DNA from 2 places in the Paenibacillus sp. TC-CSREp1 genome. Region 1 is predicted to be linked to the other one. Evidence: riboswitches for the same ligand, from Rfam matches in the RefSeq annotation. Region 1 holds a riboswitch; the other holds the start of a gene.
What was found. A riboswitch is a leader RNA that binds a small molecule or an ion and turns the genes downstream of it on or off. The one in region 1 is predicted to bind thiamine pyrophosphate.

Region 2: linked by a shared signal. The riboswitch ahead of ACQSGY_RS08195 (thiamine phosphate synthase) and the one ahead of ACQSGY_RS22235 (ABC transporter substrate-binding protein) in region 1 are both predicted to bind thiamine pyrophosphate.

Annotation. Positions count from the first base shown of each region.
Region 1 is NZ_JBNOKM010000015.1:75,926-83,651, reverse strand. Features, by position in the region: gene ACQSGY_RS22250 (ABC transporter ATP-binding protein) at 1-90, opposite strand, end outside; gene ACQSGY_RS22245 (ABC transporter permease) at 130-888, opposite strand; gene ACQSGY_RS22240 (MTH1187 family thiamine-binding protein) at 888-1,178, opposite strand; gene ACQSGY_RS22235 (ABC transporter substrate-binding protein) at 1,568-2,608, opposite strand; TPP riboswitch at 2,828-2,940, opposite strand; gene ACQSGY_RS22230 (hypothetical protein) at 3,242-3,727, shown strand; gene serS (serine--tRNA ligase) at 4,558-5,874, shown strand; gene ACQSGY_RS22220 (Ig-like domain-containing protein) at 6,291-7,397, shown strand; gene ACQSGY_RS22215 (GrpB family protein) at 7,575-7,726, shown strand, end outside.
Region 2 is NZ_JBNOKM010000004.1:349,863-357,588, forward strand. Features, by position in the region: gene ACQSGY_RS08170 (winged helix-turn-helix domain-containing protein) at 1-354, opposite strand, end outside; gene ACQSGY_RS08175 (ThiF family adenylyltransferase) at 455-1,504, opposite strand; gene ACQSGY_RS08180 (thiazole synthase) at 1,501-2,268, opposite strand; gene thiS (sulfur carrier protein ThiS) at 2,321-2,524, opposite strand; gene thiO (glycine oxidase ThiO) at 2,521-3,798, opposite strand; gene ACQSGY_RS08195 (thiamine phosphate synthase) at 3,826-4,554, opposite strand; TPP riboswitch at 4,782-4,891, opposite strand; partial or broken gene ACQSGY_RS08200 (ABC-F family ATP-binding cassette domain-containing protein) at 4,937-6,490, opposite strand; gene ACQSGY_RS08205 (hypothetical protein) at 6,543-7,565, opposite strand; gene ACQSGY_RS08210 (hypothetical protein) at 7,552-7,726, opposite strand, start outside.

The sequences.
Region 1 (7,726 bases):
CGTATTGGATATGCCTGCTCCAGTCAACGCTGTGTGACCGTGTTTGGTCGCTTCTATGCCTGTATCTGGTTTGTCCTGTAGCTGTTTCATTTGGTGATCACATCCTAAGTACAGACTCGTGGTACAGGTTTAACGTTTTTGCGGACGCCAGCGTACAAGTAGCTTTTCCAGCAAGGCAATGAGCAGGAACAGCAGCAGGCTGAGCGCCACAATAATCATGATCGCTACAAAGAGACGATCTGTACGGTACGCTGACTTTTGCAGCATCATATAATAGCCGATGCCTTTGTCTGCACCGATCCATTCGGCAATGATTGCACCCATCACGCTGTAAGTGGCGGCAATTTTGATGCCGGAAAATACCGATGGCAGGGCATGAGGAAGCTCCAGCTTCCAGAAGATATGATGGCGCTTCGCGCCAGCCATACGCATGTAGTTCATCATCGCAGCATCGGTGCGTGTGAGTCCGTCCATAGCGGCGACCGCTACCGGGAAAAAGCAGACCAGAATAATCGTAATCAGCTTGGGTAGCAGGCCAAAGCCAAACCAGATCAGCAGAAGCGGTGCCAGCGCGATGGTCGGAATATTTTGACTAAGAATAAGTAAAGGATACAAGGCTGATTTGAGAAAAGGAATGAGATGCAGCACCATCGCAATGACCAGGCCAACGGCTGTTCCGGCCGCAAAGCCGATCAGGGTTAATTGGATCGTTGCAGAGGCATGCATGCCGAGACGATCGGCCTGTGAAGCTGCTTCACGAGCGATGTCGGACGGCGCAGGCAGCATCCATTTCTCAATATGGAACAGGGAAACCGCCCCTTGCCATATCGCAATAAAGAGAATAACCGCCACAAGTGGCGGCCATACACTTTTGAAATAGGCAGACATTAGCGGTATTTCTCCGTCAGCATATCCATGCTGAACCCGTCTGGACTGTGTGCGATTTTGATCTGGGAGATGATGCTTGGACTGCCGGCTTCCACAAGCACCTCATGCATTTTGCGGACCACTTCCAGTAGTTCCTCAAGTTCGCCCTCCATCGTGGTGTCGAGTGCATTAACCTGATATTTCAAGCCGGACTGCTGAATCACTTCAATCGCGCGGTCTACATAAGGGTATGAATTCTCGCCGTTTGGCGTTTTCGGTATCACTTGAATGCTGAGTAACGTGCTTGCCATGAGAGATCAAGACTCCTTTCGGGTGTGGGGGGGATAAGTAGAATAGTGATTGTACACATTGCCACTCCGAGTGCAGTCCCCTCTACGATCGCTGTTATCCCCAGATTTTTTTGATTCCCTTTTCAAAGGGAAAAATCCGGTGATAAAGGCGACCGCTTCGCTTCTTCTGAGGGGTCTGTACTCTCCGTTCTTGTGTACAAAAAATCAACTTATCCATTGTGTTTAGCAAATAAATCAAGAGAAAGCGCAAGCTTCCGATGTAGCTTTCTTACAGAAAAAGCTATAGGCGATCGCTTCGCTTCTACACTTTACGTTTCTGTGTAAATATCAAATTACGTTTTTACATAAAGTGATAATATTACCTAAGGTAATATTATTAATAGCGATTTTTACTGCGGTAAAAATTCGTTTGTATACGCCTTGGATACGTCAATTTCTTTATCCAGAAGCTTCTTGCTAAACATCCAGTCGGTGTAGTTCTTCCACACTTCTTCCTTCTGCTCGCCCCAGCGAGGTGCGTCGTCCTTGTATTTCGGGCTGAGCCATTTCTGGCTTGCCAGCACCAATTCCTTATCCAGATCAGGTACAGCCTTGATCAGAATGTTCGCAGCCTCTTCAGGATGGTCAATCGCATACTGATACCCTTCGGAAGTGGCTTTCAAGAAAGCTTTCACCAATTCAGGGTCCTTCTGAATCGTCTGCTCGTTAGTCACAAGCACAGGTGTGTAATAGTCCAGCGCTTTGGCGTAATCTTTTACATATAACATGTCGATGGGTTCACCGCGGAGTTCTGCTTCGATCCCGGTCCAGGCATAGAAAATCCAGGCAAAATCAATATCCCGTTTGACCGCTGTGAAAAAGTCCGCGTCGCCCATATTAATATTTTTGACTTTGGATACGTCAGCACCTTCGCCCTCCATAATGGATTGCATCACAGCCTCCTCAACCGGCGAGCCCCAACCGCCATACGTTTTGCCTTCGAAATCCTTCGGCGATTTAATCTTGCGATCCACTGGAGCGGCAAAACCGGATGTATTATGCTGAATCACTGCCGCAATCGATACGAGAGGTACGTCCTGTGTGCGCGCCTGAGTCACACTCTCCTGGTAACTGACACCAAACGGTACTTCGTTAGAAGCGACCATTGTATCTGCACCGCCAGCTCCTGGCTGCACAATCTCGACATTCAGACCTGCTGCTTTATAGAATCCCTGATCTACGGCTGCATACAGACCGGTATGATTGGTATTTGGGGTCCAGTCGAGCACAACCTTTATATCTTTCAGTGCCGCGCTGCTGCCTTCACTTTTGCTGTCTGTGCTGGCACCTCCGTTCTGATCGGCCGGTGCGGCTTCTTTACCGCCACATGCTGCAACGGTCACCAATAGTACACACATGAATAACATTCCCAACATTTTACGCCAGTTCATTCGATTCTCTCTCCTTCGTTCTGTCCGGCCGGGTGGCACGGGGTACTCCTTGGCTTCATATCCAATCCCTTTGCATAAATCGGCTGATTTATACCTCGCGGGTTATCCAGATGACGACATTTTTCTGTTTCTGCTTGTCAAAAGAAAACAAAAAAAGCGCCCCCGTAATCCGGGACGCGTGCAGGTTTGAGAGAAGGGCGTTCAGCTTATAGCTGTGCCTCTTGCAATATACTCCGATTCCTACGCTGGCATGATCCAGATCAGGTCTAAGGGTTAGTATCTTGATGGGATACACTCTCAGCCGGCCAATTCCGACTCCCCTGGGAAACTATGAAGTTACGGGCATTACTAGGTGTAATTATAGGCCAGTGACGAGTATGTGTCTAGGGTGGGTCTTGAAAACCGCTGGAGATGCATCTTTTGCCGCCTTTTCAACCCTTGCTGCGTCACTTTCCCTTGATGTGTCCCGGCACGCCTGAGGTAAACGTTCAGTTTGGAAGGGGGATTCAGCGAAGTGGGCTTCATTCCGTGTTTTCAGATATACTCTATTCGCCAAACGTTCACATAATGTTCACTTATGAGAGGGGAGTGCAATTGTCTATAATGATCCAAGTTACAGAAAGGATGAGTGTAATGCCAGTAAGCAAGAAAGAACAAGTTATTTTTGGAATCATGATGTGTACAGGAATGGTTCTCGTGATGATGACCTTTAATCTGTGGCACACGGGAATGTTAGACCAGATGTCTATGATGCAGATCCTGCTTCAATTCGTGATCTGCTTTATTATCGCATTTTTGGTGGAATCCTTCATTGTTGGTCCTGTTGCGAAAAAAATTGCCTTTTCCCTGCCATTTGCCAAGTCAGGTAAAGTAAAAGGCATCATTACCATGTCATTGTTTATGGTCATTGGTATGGTTCTGATCATGTCTCTGTATGGCATTGTGACTGCCTATATTGCCGATCAATTAAATGGTGTATCTGTATTTGGGGCGTATTTGCATACCATAGCACGTAACTTTAGTCTGGCTCTGCCACTGCAGCTGCTTATTTTAGGACCGCTCGTGCGATATTTGTTCAGCAGATTGTTCAAGGGCGGGAAAACAGCTGTATCTGCTTGAATCCATCGTTGAATAGAGCGGTTATCTCTCAGGAGAAGAGTGGTTTATCAGTATTTCCTGGGCAATTTATATTGACCCTTCTCTTTTGAAAATCAGATTAATTTTTGTTTTTGGGGCGAATGACTCAGGAAGTTCTGATATAAGCAATCCAATAAAATAGGCCAATCAAAATTACAGCACTAACGATTGTGGTCAGGATGCCACTAGCCCATATACTGCGTTTAGCTTGTTGGACGAGTTCATCTGCTCTTTGGTTGGCAGCCTCGGCCTCTGATGAAATCAGGTTGTTTGGATTCATGTTCATCGAGAAACAGCTCCATTCTATAACATATACTCTATTGTATAGAGGAATATTTTGAATTCAGACCTTTTACCGTTGATCTCCTCCTGAAGGCAAACAATTGTTGGATGGAAAATTAGTCATTTAATCACTTTATACGATTATAGCTGTATCTGATTTAACAATGCAAAGCTGCGTAAGAGGAGCCTGTGTTAACAGGGATCAACGAGCATAAGAACTCATTTTTCTGGTTTTTACTAAAAATCGGGCTTGAGAGATTGCAATTTTAATCTGTCTTCGTATATACTGGTAAACACAATTACAGATCGGATCATGCCGTTGAAGAGAATCCAACTCGGAGGCGTTTTCGCCAGGGAGCGAATTGAAACTTTCCCAAGTTAACCGGAACCGCCCGTTATCGCGGACCAAGAGGCTGAATCAGAAGAATTTGAATGATTCGGCAAGTTGGGTGGCACCGCGAGCAGAGCGCTCCTCGTCCCAAGGGATGAGGGCGCTCTTTGTATTTTTTTAACCAAAGGAGACGGTGACCATGTTAGATATGAAGTGGGTTCGGGCACATGCAGAAGAGGTTCAGGCGGCAGCTGACGGAAAAAAAATCAAAGTGGATATTGCGGTGTTAATCCAGCGGGATAATGAACGCAAAGCACTGCTGCAGCAAACAGAGGAAGGGCGGCGTCTGCGTAATACATTGTCGGCAGAGATCGGGAAGCTGATGCAGACGGGAGAGCGGGAGCAAGCAGAGACGATGCGGGCACAGGTGAAACAGCTTAATGATGAGCTGGAGCAGAAAGAGGCAGAGCTGGCGTTGATTCAGGAGGAGGTAACCAGACTGCAATGGCTGGTGCCGAATGTGGTATCACCGGATACACCTGCAGGTCTGTCGGACGAAGATAATGTGGAGCTGCGGCGGGTGGGCGAGCTGCCCGAGTTTGACTATGCAGCAAAGGATCATGTCGAGCTTGGGGAGCTGCATGGACTGATTGATATTCCGCGCGGCGTGAAGATTGGCGGAACGCGAAGTTATGTGCTGAAGGGCGCTGGTTTGCTGCTGCACCGGGCAGTACAGCAGCTTGCGCTGGATCTGCTGCTGAGGCACGGATTCACACCGCTTGAGGTTCCGCTTATGGTCAGAGAGGATGCTTTGGTGAATACCGGATTTTTCCCGACAGGCCGGGATCAGGTGTATGAGCTGCAGGGTGAGAACAAGTGGCTGGTAGGTACATCCGAGGTGCCGCTGGTTTCGTATTATGCGGATGAAGTCATTGATGTGAAAGAGCCGGTAAAACTGGCGGCAGTATCGACCTGTTTCCGCAGTGAAGTAGGCTCGGGTGGACGGGATGTGCGAGGATTGTACCGTGTGCATCAGTTTGCCAAGGTGGAGCAGGTGATTCTGTGTGCACCGGACGCAGCGGAATCGGAGCGTATGCTGCAGGAGATTACGGGACATGCGGAGGAACTGCTGCAGCAGTTGGAGCTGCCGTACCGTGTGGTGGCTGTATGTACAGGCGATATGTCGCAGAAAACGTACAAACAGTATGACATCGAAACGTGGATGCCAAGCCGCGGCGCTTACGGCGAAACTCATTCGTCGTCGAATCTGCATGACTTTCAGGCTCGCCGTTCGAATATTCGCTGCCTGGATGAGCAGGGCAAGCTGGTTTACTGCCATACGCTCAACAATACAGCCGTAGCATCACCGCGTATTCTGATTCCACTGCTGGAAAACCATCAGCAGGCCGATGGCAGCATTCATATTCCGAAAGCGCTGCGACCATACATGGGCGGACTCGAACGTTTGATGTTGCCGGTGTGTGAGCAGGGTGAGGAACAAAAAGAAGAGATATGACGATGAGGATGCAGCTTCCATTCACGCTCGTTAATAATTTCAATCTGGCCCGATTGCAGTGCTTTTTCGAAACGGTTGCGGGCGGTTTTCATTAATAAGATCATCTCATCTTCCGGGCGAATCTTGGTAGACGTTGAGGTGGTGATAGCCTTCATACGTTTTCTGGTGTTTTTAACAGCAACCATGTCCAGCAAACTTTTCTCAATCATACAAGCCTCACCCTCTTATATGGTTTGTATTACAACAGTATTTCGTCACTTTTGTATATTATACAATGAAAATCAGAAAAGGGGCCTCACTCTCTTTCCGATCCTGTCATTAACTTTAACCACCTCTTGTCCGATATAAGGTATAGTTGCAGTAAAATATTGGATGTTAGAGAAGGCGAAAAAAAGATGACAGGAGAGAGACTGGACATGAGTAAAATGAAATGGGCTTTACGAGGCATGCTCGCACTGATTCTTGCACTCACCGTTACAGTGCCATCGTCTGCCTGGGCAGCGACGGGTGATGTAATCTCAATTGAAATTACCGGCGGCAGTTCACAGAAGATGAGTGTAGGTGAGACTGTATCATATCAGGTGATGGCAACGGTTGAAGGTTTTGATAACAAACAGGATGTTACGGGAGGAGTGACCTGGTCTACAAGCAATGCGAAGGTTGTAACGGTGACGAAGGGCAAAATCAAGGCGATCGCGGCAGGTGAAGCAACCATCATTGCGCAAGTGAGCGGAGTCAAAGCGCAAGTCACTGTTCAGGTACAAGATAAGATCAAAAGCATCAAGGCTTCACCCAGTTCCTATACGTTTGTAAAAGGGAATGAAGGCACACTCCCGAAGGTAACGATTACACGTGCTAATGGCAAGGAAGAGGATGTCACCTCGGACATTGTGTGGGCTGTATCCAATAATCTGGCTGTGCTTGAAAATGGAAAAATTAAAGGAGTCACACCAGGTCGGGTGCTGCTGCAGGGGAAATACGGTTCAACCACCGTTAAAGTACCTGTCGCGGTGACTGATATCATCACCAAAGTAGAGGTTACACCGGCAACAATGGAGCTTAGCCTCAAGAAATCCAAGGCACTGAAAGTGATTGGAACGTACTCCAATGGCAAAACAGTTAATCTGTCCAAATCCATCGTCTGGACTTCATCCAATCCGAGTGTAGCTTCGGTGAAAAATGGTACAGTCAAAGCGCTGACTGAAGGACAAGTTACTTTGACAGGTACATATCAGAACCAGACTGTAACTGCAGTAGTGAGTGTAGTACCTACGCTCAAGAAACTGATTTTGGGCCAGAAGAGTCTGGTGTTGTCTCCGCAATCCAGTATAACGTTGGGTGTGATGGCTCAGTATGACACTGGCAAAACAACGATGGTGACAAGTAGCGCAGTGTGGAGCAGCTCCAAACCGAGTGTAGCCACAGTCGCCAATGGCAAAATTGTCGCGGTATCCAAAGGCAAGACAAGCATCACAGCCAAATGGGGCAATAAAAAGGTAACGATACCTGTAACGGTAAAATAATAAACACAAGTAAGGCTTCTGCGGCAAGCGGTGAAAGGCCATTGAAGCGATATTGCTCTGTTTCAGAGTTGATTCATGTCGATCAATGCGAAGTGGAACAATGATATATAATGGGGAGGCGTGTATAACGCCTCCTTTTTCGAACTTAAAATACCATTGTAAGGGGCGATTATGGACATGAAAGATGAGATGAAACCGGAGAACTGGCCTGCATGGGCAACAGAATCCGTAGAGGTTGTAGAAGCTAATCCCGCCTGGAGTCTGCAGGCTCAGGAAGAAATCAGGCAGTTGAGCGGGCTGTTACAAGGACTGGATATGTATACATTTGA
Region 2 (7,726 bases), on a different contig from region 1:
GTCGTTTGCTCCAAAATCAAGCCAGTCAATTACTCGCTGCGGAGAAGCTTCGGGAATAATAACAAGAATGGGGGTCACGTTTCCTTGATTCATCCATTTTCTCAAAGTCATTCTATCCTGTTCGGTCCTCTGTATATCCTCTGTATCCCGATCCACAAGAATGATTAATTGTTCCCGAGCAGCATCTGTTTCTCGCGGCTTATCAATTTCAGACCAGTCAAGCTGCCTCACTTCATAACCCTCTTCTTGCAAAATATGCTCTATACGTTGAGCTGCCTCACCCAAACCTGCTAACATAATCGCTGTTTTCATACATCTCACCCGGCCCGTCTGTTTTCCGCCGCTCTCTGGCATGCATTGTACCGTTAGGATGCCTTAAAAAGAAAAAGTCCATTCCCACCGGGAACAGACTTTAAACCTTCATCACATTGGAGTGTACGTTGAGTTTATTTATTTAGCCAAAATAGCGATGTACCAGAGAACGCGCCTCAGCAGTGTCTTTTGTACCGTGAACAAGAACACGGCCATCCTGAAAAATGACCAATCTATGCTTACCTGTTGTCAATGACACCAGAAAAGGATTGCTCTCCACTTTTCCTTCATCAAGCCGAGTCAGACGATCAGCTGTCTGCTGAAGATCAAGCCGCATGGGCCGCGCAGGACGAATCTGCACCGTGTCTCTGCCGCAAAGTACATCCGTTTTCTCCAGATTGGATGCCGAAAGAAACGGATACGTGGCAGATGGGCCGCATGAAGCACAGTCCTGCTTTTTCGCTCCATCCACATTAATGGATATGTACTCGTTGCGCCACACGTCAAAAGACAACAGCTTTCGTCTAAGAGCCGCTGTGTTGCCACTAAGCAGCTTCATTGCTTCCGCTGTCTGATTCGCCGTTACCATCTGTACCGCTTGAGGAATGATTCCCGACGTATCACAGGTATCTCCGCCAAGAGGCACTTCGCCCAGCAGGCAGTTCAAACAAGGTGTCTCCCCGGGCAAAAACGTATACGTAATCCCGTAGCTGCCGACACAGCCCCCGTAAATCCATGGAATCTGATGCTTCTGAGCCATATCATTAATGAGTAACCTTGTATCAAAATTATCGGTTGCATCCATAATCAGATCGGCCTCCGGGATGAGCTCTTCCAGTTCGTCTACGCGTACATCCATCACCTTGGCTTCAATGTGAACGGTCGAGTTAATCGCAGTTAAACGTTTGACTGCCGCCATGGCTTTGGGCATGCGTTCTATTGCATCCTGCTCAACATAGAGCTGCTGCCGCTGCAGGTTGCTCCATTCCACATAGTCCCGATCGACAATAGTTATCTGTCCAACACCAGAGCGAACCAGCGTTTCGGCAATACCTGTTCCAAGTGCGCCTGCTCCAATAATTAATACCTTGCTGTCCTTTAATTTGGCCTGACCCTCTGGGCCGAGAGGAGCATATCGCTCCTGTCTGGAATAACGATCGCCCTGCTCCGCTTGGTATAACTGTTCTGTCATGTATGAACCATTCCTTCCGCCGGACTGCTTGCTGCCGCATAACGCTTCACCGGGATCATGCCTGCCGTATACGCGAGCCTTCCTGCCTCCACCCCCAGCCGCATCGCTTTCGCCATGCTGACCGGATCAGCAGATCCGGATACCGCCGTGTTCAGGAGTACACCGTCTGCTCCCAGTTCCATGGCATAAGCAGCATCCTTGGGTGAGCGCAGACCTGCATCAACAATGACGGGCACAACGGCCTGCTCAATAATTATCTCCAGATTATATGGATTAATGATGCCTCGGCCCGCACCAATCGGAGAAGCACCCGGCATCACCGCATGAACTCCCAGCAGCTGCAGTCGTTTGGCTAAAATAACGTCGTCCGAAATGTAAGGCAGCACCGTGAAGCCTTTTTCCAGCAAAATGCTGCAAGCCTTGTACGTTTCAAGCGGATCGGGAAGCAGCGTTACTCCGTCTCCGATGACTTCAACTTTTATCATATCACAAAGTCCTGACGCCCGTGCAAGCTCCGCAATCCGCACCGCCTCTTCTGCAGTTGAGGCACCTGCCGTATTTGGCAGGAGTGTATATTTACTTAAATCCAGCGTGTCCAGAAAATGCTGCTTACCCGCCTCCTCCAGATTCAAACGGCGTACCGCAAAGGTCAATATCTCTGTACCCGAGGCATCCACAGCCTGGCTCTGAACTTGCAAATCCGTGAACTTGCCTGTTCCCAGCAGCAGTCTTGAATTAAATTCATATTTTCCGATATGAAGCATATCATCACTCTCCCAAATTTAAATGATTAACTATGCTGCGACCTATCTTAATTTAGCCCCCACCGACAAAATGAACAATTTCGATTCGATCGCCTTCTCTCAGCGCTGTTGTTTCATGATGATCCTTTGTCAAAATGTTACGATTCAGCTCTACAACAACCGTTTTCACTTGCAGGTTAAAGGATTGCAGCAATTTGTCCACCCGATTCAAATCATCATCAATTTCCATCTTCTGTCCGTTCACGATAATGTTCAACGCACAACTTCCTTTCTGTTCAATCGATTAGGCGATAAGGCTTCAATCCCAATATCCTCAGCACTTTTGCCCTCCAGCATGTCTGCAATCCAGCGTCCGGTTACCGCACTGAGCAATATTCCGTTGCGGTAATGCCCATAGGCAGTAAACAAACCAGGCATGTTTTCGCATTCTCCTATATACGGAAGACCATCCGGAGTCGAAGGTCTTACACCTGCCCACGCCCGCAAGAAATGAGCTTCTTTGATGCCAGGAACCCAGCTGCTTGCGCTACTAAGCAATCGTTGCACACTATAGGCTGATACGCTGTGATCTTTTTTCCCGGGCCAGCTCGTAGCCCCGATCCACACCTCTCCATTCGCTTTTGGAACGATGTAGACATCCTCCGCATAAAGCGTGCGATCCGGTTTGTAAGCTGTTTGGTCCGCCGGAAATTGAATCGCAGCTACCTCGCCTTTGACCGGAGTTGAAGGCAGGTTGATACCAGCCTGCTGCAGCAGCGTTTCACCATTCAAGCCAGCGGCTATAATTACGTGTTTACAGGTAACATTTCCCTTCGGGGTAGCAATCCCTTGTACACCAAATTGATTCACTATTAATTGAATATCCTTGACGCCTTCCCATATCCGGGCGCCCATCCTGTGTGCTGACCTCACATAAGCTCTGGTCAACGACACGGGCAGAATTTCACTCTCCAATGATCGGTAATAAGCACCATACGTATCCCGATTAAGCCAGCCTGCTTCTCGCTGCACCGTATTTCTATCCCACCAAAGCTGTTCCGTCAGTGGCAAGACTCTTCGATTTTCCTTATAACGACTTATTTCACTGTATGATCTGAACGGTGTGATGAATCCGCTCTGCCTCAACCCGAGTTCCATGCCCGATAGAGCAGACAATTGATCCTTTTGACTGTGCAGCAATGCTCTGCTTTCAAGAGCAGCCTGAGCAATAACAGGATGAGCAAAATCCTCACTATCCGCAGCCAGCATTCCCGCAGCTGCACAGGAGCTTCCGCTGGCAATCTCGTTTTGCTCGATCAGAAGCACTTCATGTCCTCTTCGTGTCAATTCATAGGCAATAGCACAGCCTATAACGCCTCCGCCAACAATAATGGTTTCTGCATGCTGCATGCCGGATGATACAGATCGCGGGATATTGGCAGTTTCATATGAAGTATCGGATTCATATGTTTCATCCGAGGCATAGCATGCATTCCATCTGGATTGATCATCAGAACCTTGATCCCGTGTGACGGTTCCTCGCTTTTGCATGTGCTCATCTCCTTGATTTTGAAACATTCATATTACTCTTTCTGCAGCCTGTTTTATAAGACGGATCGCATGAGCTGGGTCCTCATGCTGAAATACACTCGAGATCACAGCAGCGCCACGAGCTCCCGCTAACCGCACCGCCTGGATGTTGGATGCCTGGATACCACCAATGGCAATCACAGGAATGTCAACGCCTGAGCATACTTCAGCCAGCACCTCCAACCCCCTGGGCGTTAAGTCAGGCTTGCTTCGGCTTGTATACACATGCCCGAAGAACAGGTAATCTGCACCGTAATCCGCTGCCACACGTGCCTCATTTAAGGAGTGCACCGATACTCCCAAGCGCATCCGTTCCCCCTTATTCACAGCATTTATGCTCACATCCGCCTTCGTCAGCATCTGCTGACTCCAGTGTGCACCCCGGCAAAATTCGCTGGGCACAAACGGATTGGCCCCGTTGATGACTATACGTGAGGATGGAACCCCTGACTCTGTCATGTGGCTGGCCCAGATGAAATGCTGCTGCAGCGAGAGCTGTTTTTCCCGGATATGAATGTAATCCACCCAAGGCCATATCTGCTTGACAACATTCAGTACCGTGGTTCGCTCACCCTTATTGGTAGACACAACATGCAGTTCAAAGGAAGAGTCATCTTGGCAGCATGTCGGGCTGCATGTGTCCATTTGCATTGGAGAGTTAGCGATCAGCGGTTTATTCTTTTCATTACTTTCTGCCGCAAGTTCTGTTTTGTTCACGTTGTCCTTCCTCTCATCGGTTCAGCATAAAGTACGGAAATGGCATAACACAAAAAAGCCACTCCCGTAGGAGTGGCTGCGTATAAACAAAGGTCCAGTTAAATAACGAGCGTGCAGCTAATACCTGTTAAACAGTTAAGTCCATAACCGTTCGGCGGTAACTCATGCCTGCATCACTGTATAGTAAGGTTCCTGTTCGTTCATAAAAGGATCACTTACTGTCATTATGCTGAAACGCGCCACTTCCCTACGCTGGTATGATCCAGATCAGGTGCAAAGGGTCCGGAATCGCATTCTTCCATCTCAGCCGCATCGTGCGGCCCCCCTAGTGTTCATATGAAGTTGAAGTTGTAGCCTATATTACCACAGTCGGATTTTTTTGTCATCGTGCTTTTTCAGACCATTCTTCCACATTCCACGTTTTGGTGACCCAGCCTTCGTAAAAATCAGGTTCATGGGATACAAGCAAAACGGTTCCTTTGTATTCCTTCAACGCACGCTGAAGCTCGGCCTTCGCAGTAACATCCAGATGGTTCGTTGGCTCATCAAACAGCACCCAATTGCTTTCACGCATTAGCAGCTTGCACAAACGAACCTTAGCCTGCTCCCCACCGCTCAGCATGTTCAAAGGACGTGTAATATGTTCATTTTTGAGGCCGCAGCGGGCCAGATGTCCACGCACTTCATTTTGAGTCAGATGAGAAAACTCATTCCACACATCGTCAATCGGCGTGATATTTGCAGCACGTACTTCCTGCTCGAAGTATGCCGTCTCCAGATAATCTCCGAGAAAGGTTTTACCGCTAATGGGCGGGATTTTACCCAGAATTGTCTTGAGCAGTGTTGATTTGCCGACACCGTTACAGCCCACAATAGCAATCTTCTCTCCGCGTTCGATGGTCATCGTCATCTTTGGCAGGAGCGGATACGTGTAACCAATTTCAAAATCAACACCTTCAAACACGGTTTTGCTGCTTGCACGGGCATCCTTGAATTTAAAAGTTGGTTTTGCCGCTTCGTCCGGACGATCAATCCGCTCAATTTTGCCAAGCTGCTTTTCCCGGCTTTTTGCGCGTCCCGAGGTGGATGCACGAGCTTTATTCCGCTGAATAAAGTCCTCCTGCTTTTTAATATATTCCTGCTGCTTTTCATAAGCGTCAATATGCTGCGCCTTCTGCATATCCGCCATCTCCAGAAACTTCTCATAATTGGCAGCGTAGCGTGTGAGCTTGGCAAATTCCAGATGATAAATCACATTCACAACTTCATTCATAAATTCTGTATCATGTGATATCAACAGAAAGGCGTGCGGATAGTCTTTCAAATAACGCGTCAGCCATTCAATGTGCTCTACATCAAGATAGTTTGTCGGCTCATCCAATAATAAGGCAGTTGGCTTCTCCAGCAGCAGCTTTGCAAGCAACACCTTAGTGCGCTGTCCACCGCTCAGGGCAGCAACATCCCGATCAAGACCAATCGCATTTAACCCCAAACCGTTTGCCATTTCTTCCACTTTGACATCAATCAGATAAAAATCGCCCTGCTCCAGCTGCTCCTGAATTTCACCCATTTCCTCCAGCAGCTGCTCAAGTCTGTCCGGATCTGCATCGGCCATCTGATCGGTGATCTGCATCAGCTCCTTTTCCAGCTCAAGCAGTGGCAGAAAAGCATCCTACAGTACATCACGAATCGTTTTGCCAGGGGTCAGCTTTGTATGCTGATCCAGATATCCATAACGGACTTTAGGCGTCCATTCCACTTTACCGCTGTCTTTCAGCAGTTTACCCGTGAGGATATTCATAAGGGTTGATTTACCTGCACCATTGGCCCCGACCAGGCCGACGCGCTCTCCGGCAAGCAGACGAAAAGAAACATTTTTAAATAATGTACGGTCTCCAAAATTGTGACTGACATTCTCTACAGACAATAAACTCATAAGATGAGGCTGCTCCTATCTATTTACATGACTTTAGTTAATTTTTGAACCTTTATTTTAGCACAGGTTCTGTCTTTTCTGAAAGTAATGAAAATTGAGCAGAGCAATTATATTCAAAATAACCTTGAGCCGATGCCTGCCTCGATGTCGTAAACACCTCTTGAGCACGAAAGCCAGGATTGCAGGTGGCAGGATAATGATATTTAATACCTGTTGCGGGATCGAGCCCGCCAACAACTGCTGTTCTTTTGACCAGTCTGCCCCCGCCGATCGCAAAATTGTTTATTTTCTGATCCCCCACGGCGATTCCCTGCATAAAAGCGATAATACCGATGTCATTGATCGAATTGTACCAATCTTCCTGCGAAATCAGCGGCATCGTGAATACATAGGACACACCATTTTTTCTTGCAAACTCATTATGCCGATTAATGACCTCTGCAAGCTCGTCCTGAACAAGAGTCACGATTCGACTACGCCGTACCTGTTCAAATACAGTTGAATCCTGAAGCAGTCCGATCGTGCTGCTGTCAGCCAGTTCTTGCTGAAAGCCCTCGATCCATTTACCAGTACCAGCATCATATGCATACACATATCGATCAAGTGTAAAATTAATGCTGTTCCCATCCGAATCTGTATATGTATAAGGCCTTTTGGGGCTCCACACCTGTCTGAAGGACTGCTGCATATCCCCGGTCATCTCGTTTTCTTTGGCAAAAATATAATAACCGTCATAATCCAGTACAACGATGGCTGGAATGTAATCAAACATATGCTGAATAGCCCGCATATCATCCTGAATTCCCATATTTAGAGCCATCGTTTGTGTAAAGGTGGACAATGCCAGCTCCTTATCCGCTCTGACAAACTTGGCAGAATCATAAGCCGCCTCCGCATGCGGTTTCTCGTTCTGATGCATAACTGCACCTGCATCCATTACTGCGGTTTGAAGCGCTTTTTGGTAACGGGTTGCAAGCAGATTCGCCTTTTGTGCATCATCCGTATGAAGTGTGAGCATGTAAAAGAACGGGAAGAAAATCAATACAAACACGATGCCAAGCTCAGTAATCTTCATTCAGCACCATGCCTCCATGTGCAGTAAAAATCGCGGCCGCCTGCGCCGTACCACCTTGAAGCCATTCCCGAATAAGCATAGAAGGTGTACGATTGGTGCTTTTAAGGCTTACAGAGAAAAAATCCCCCACGCTTAGCGTATATCTGCGCCCAGGATCATCC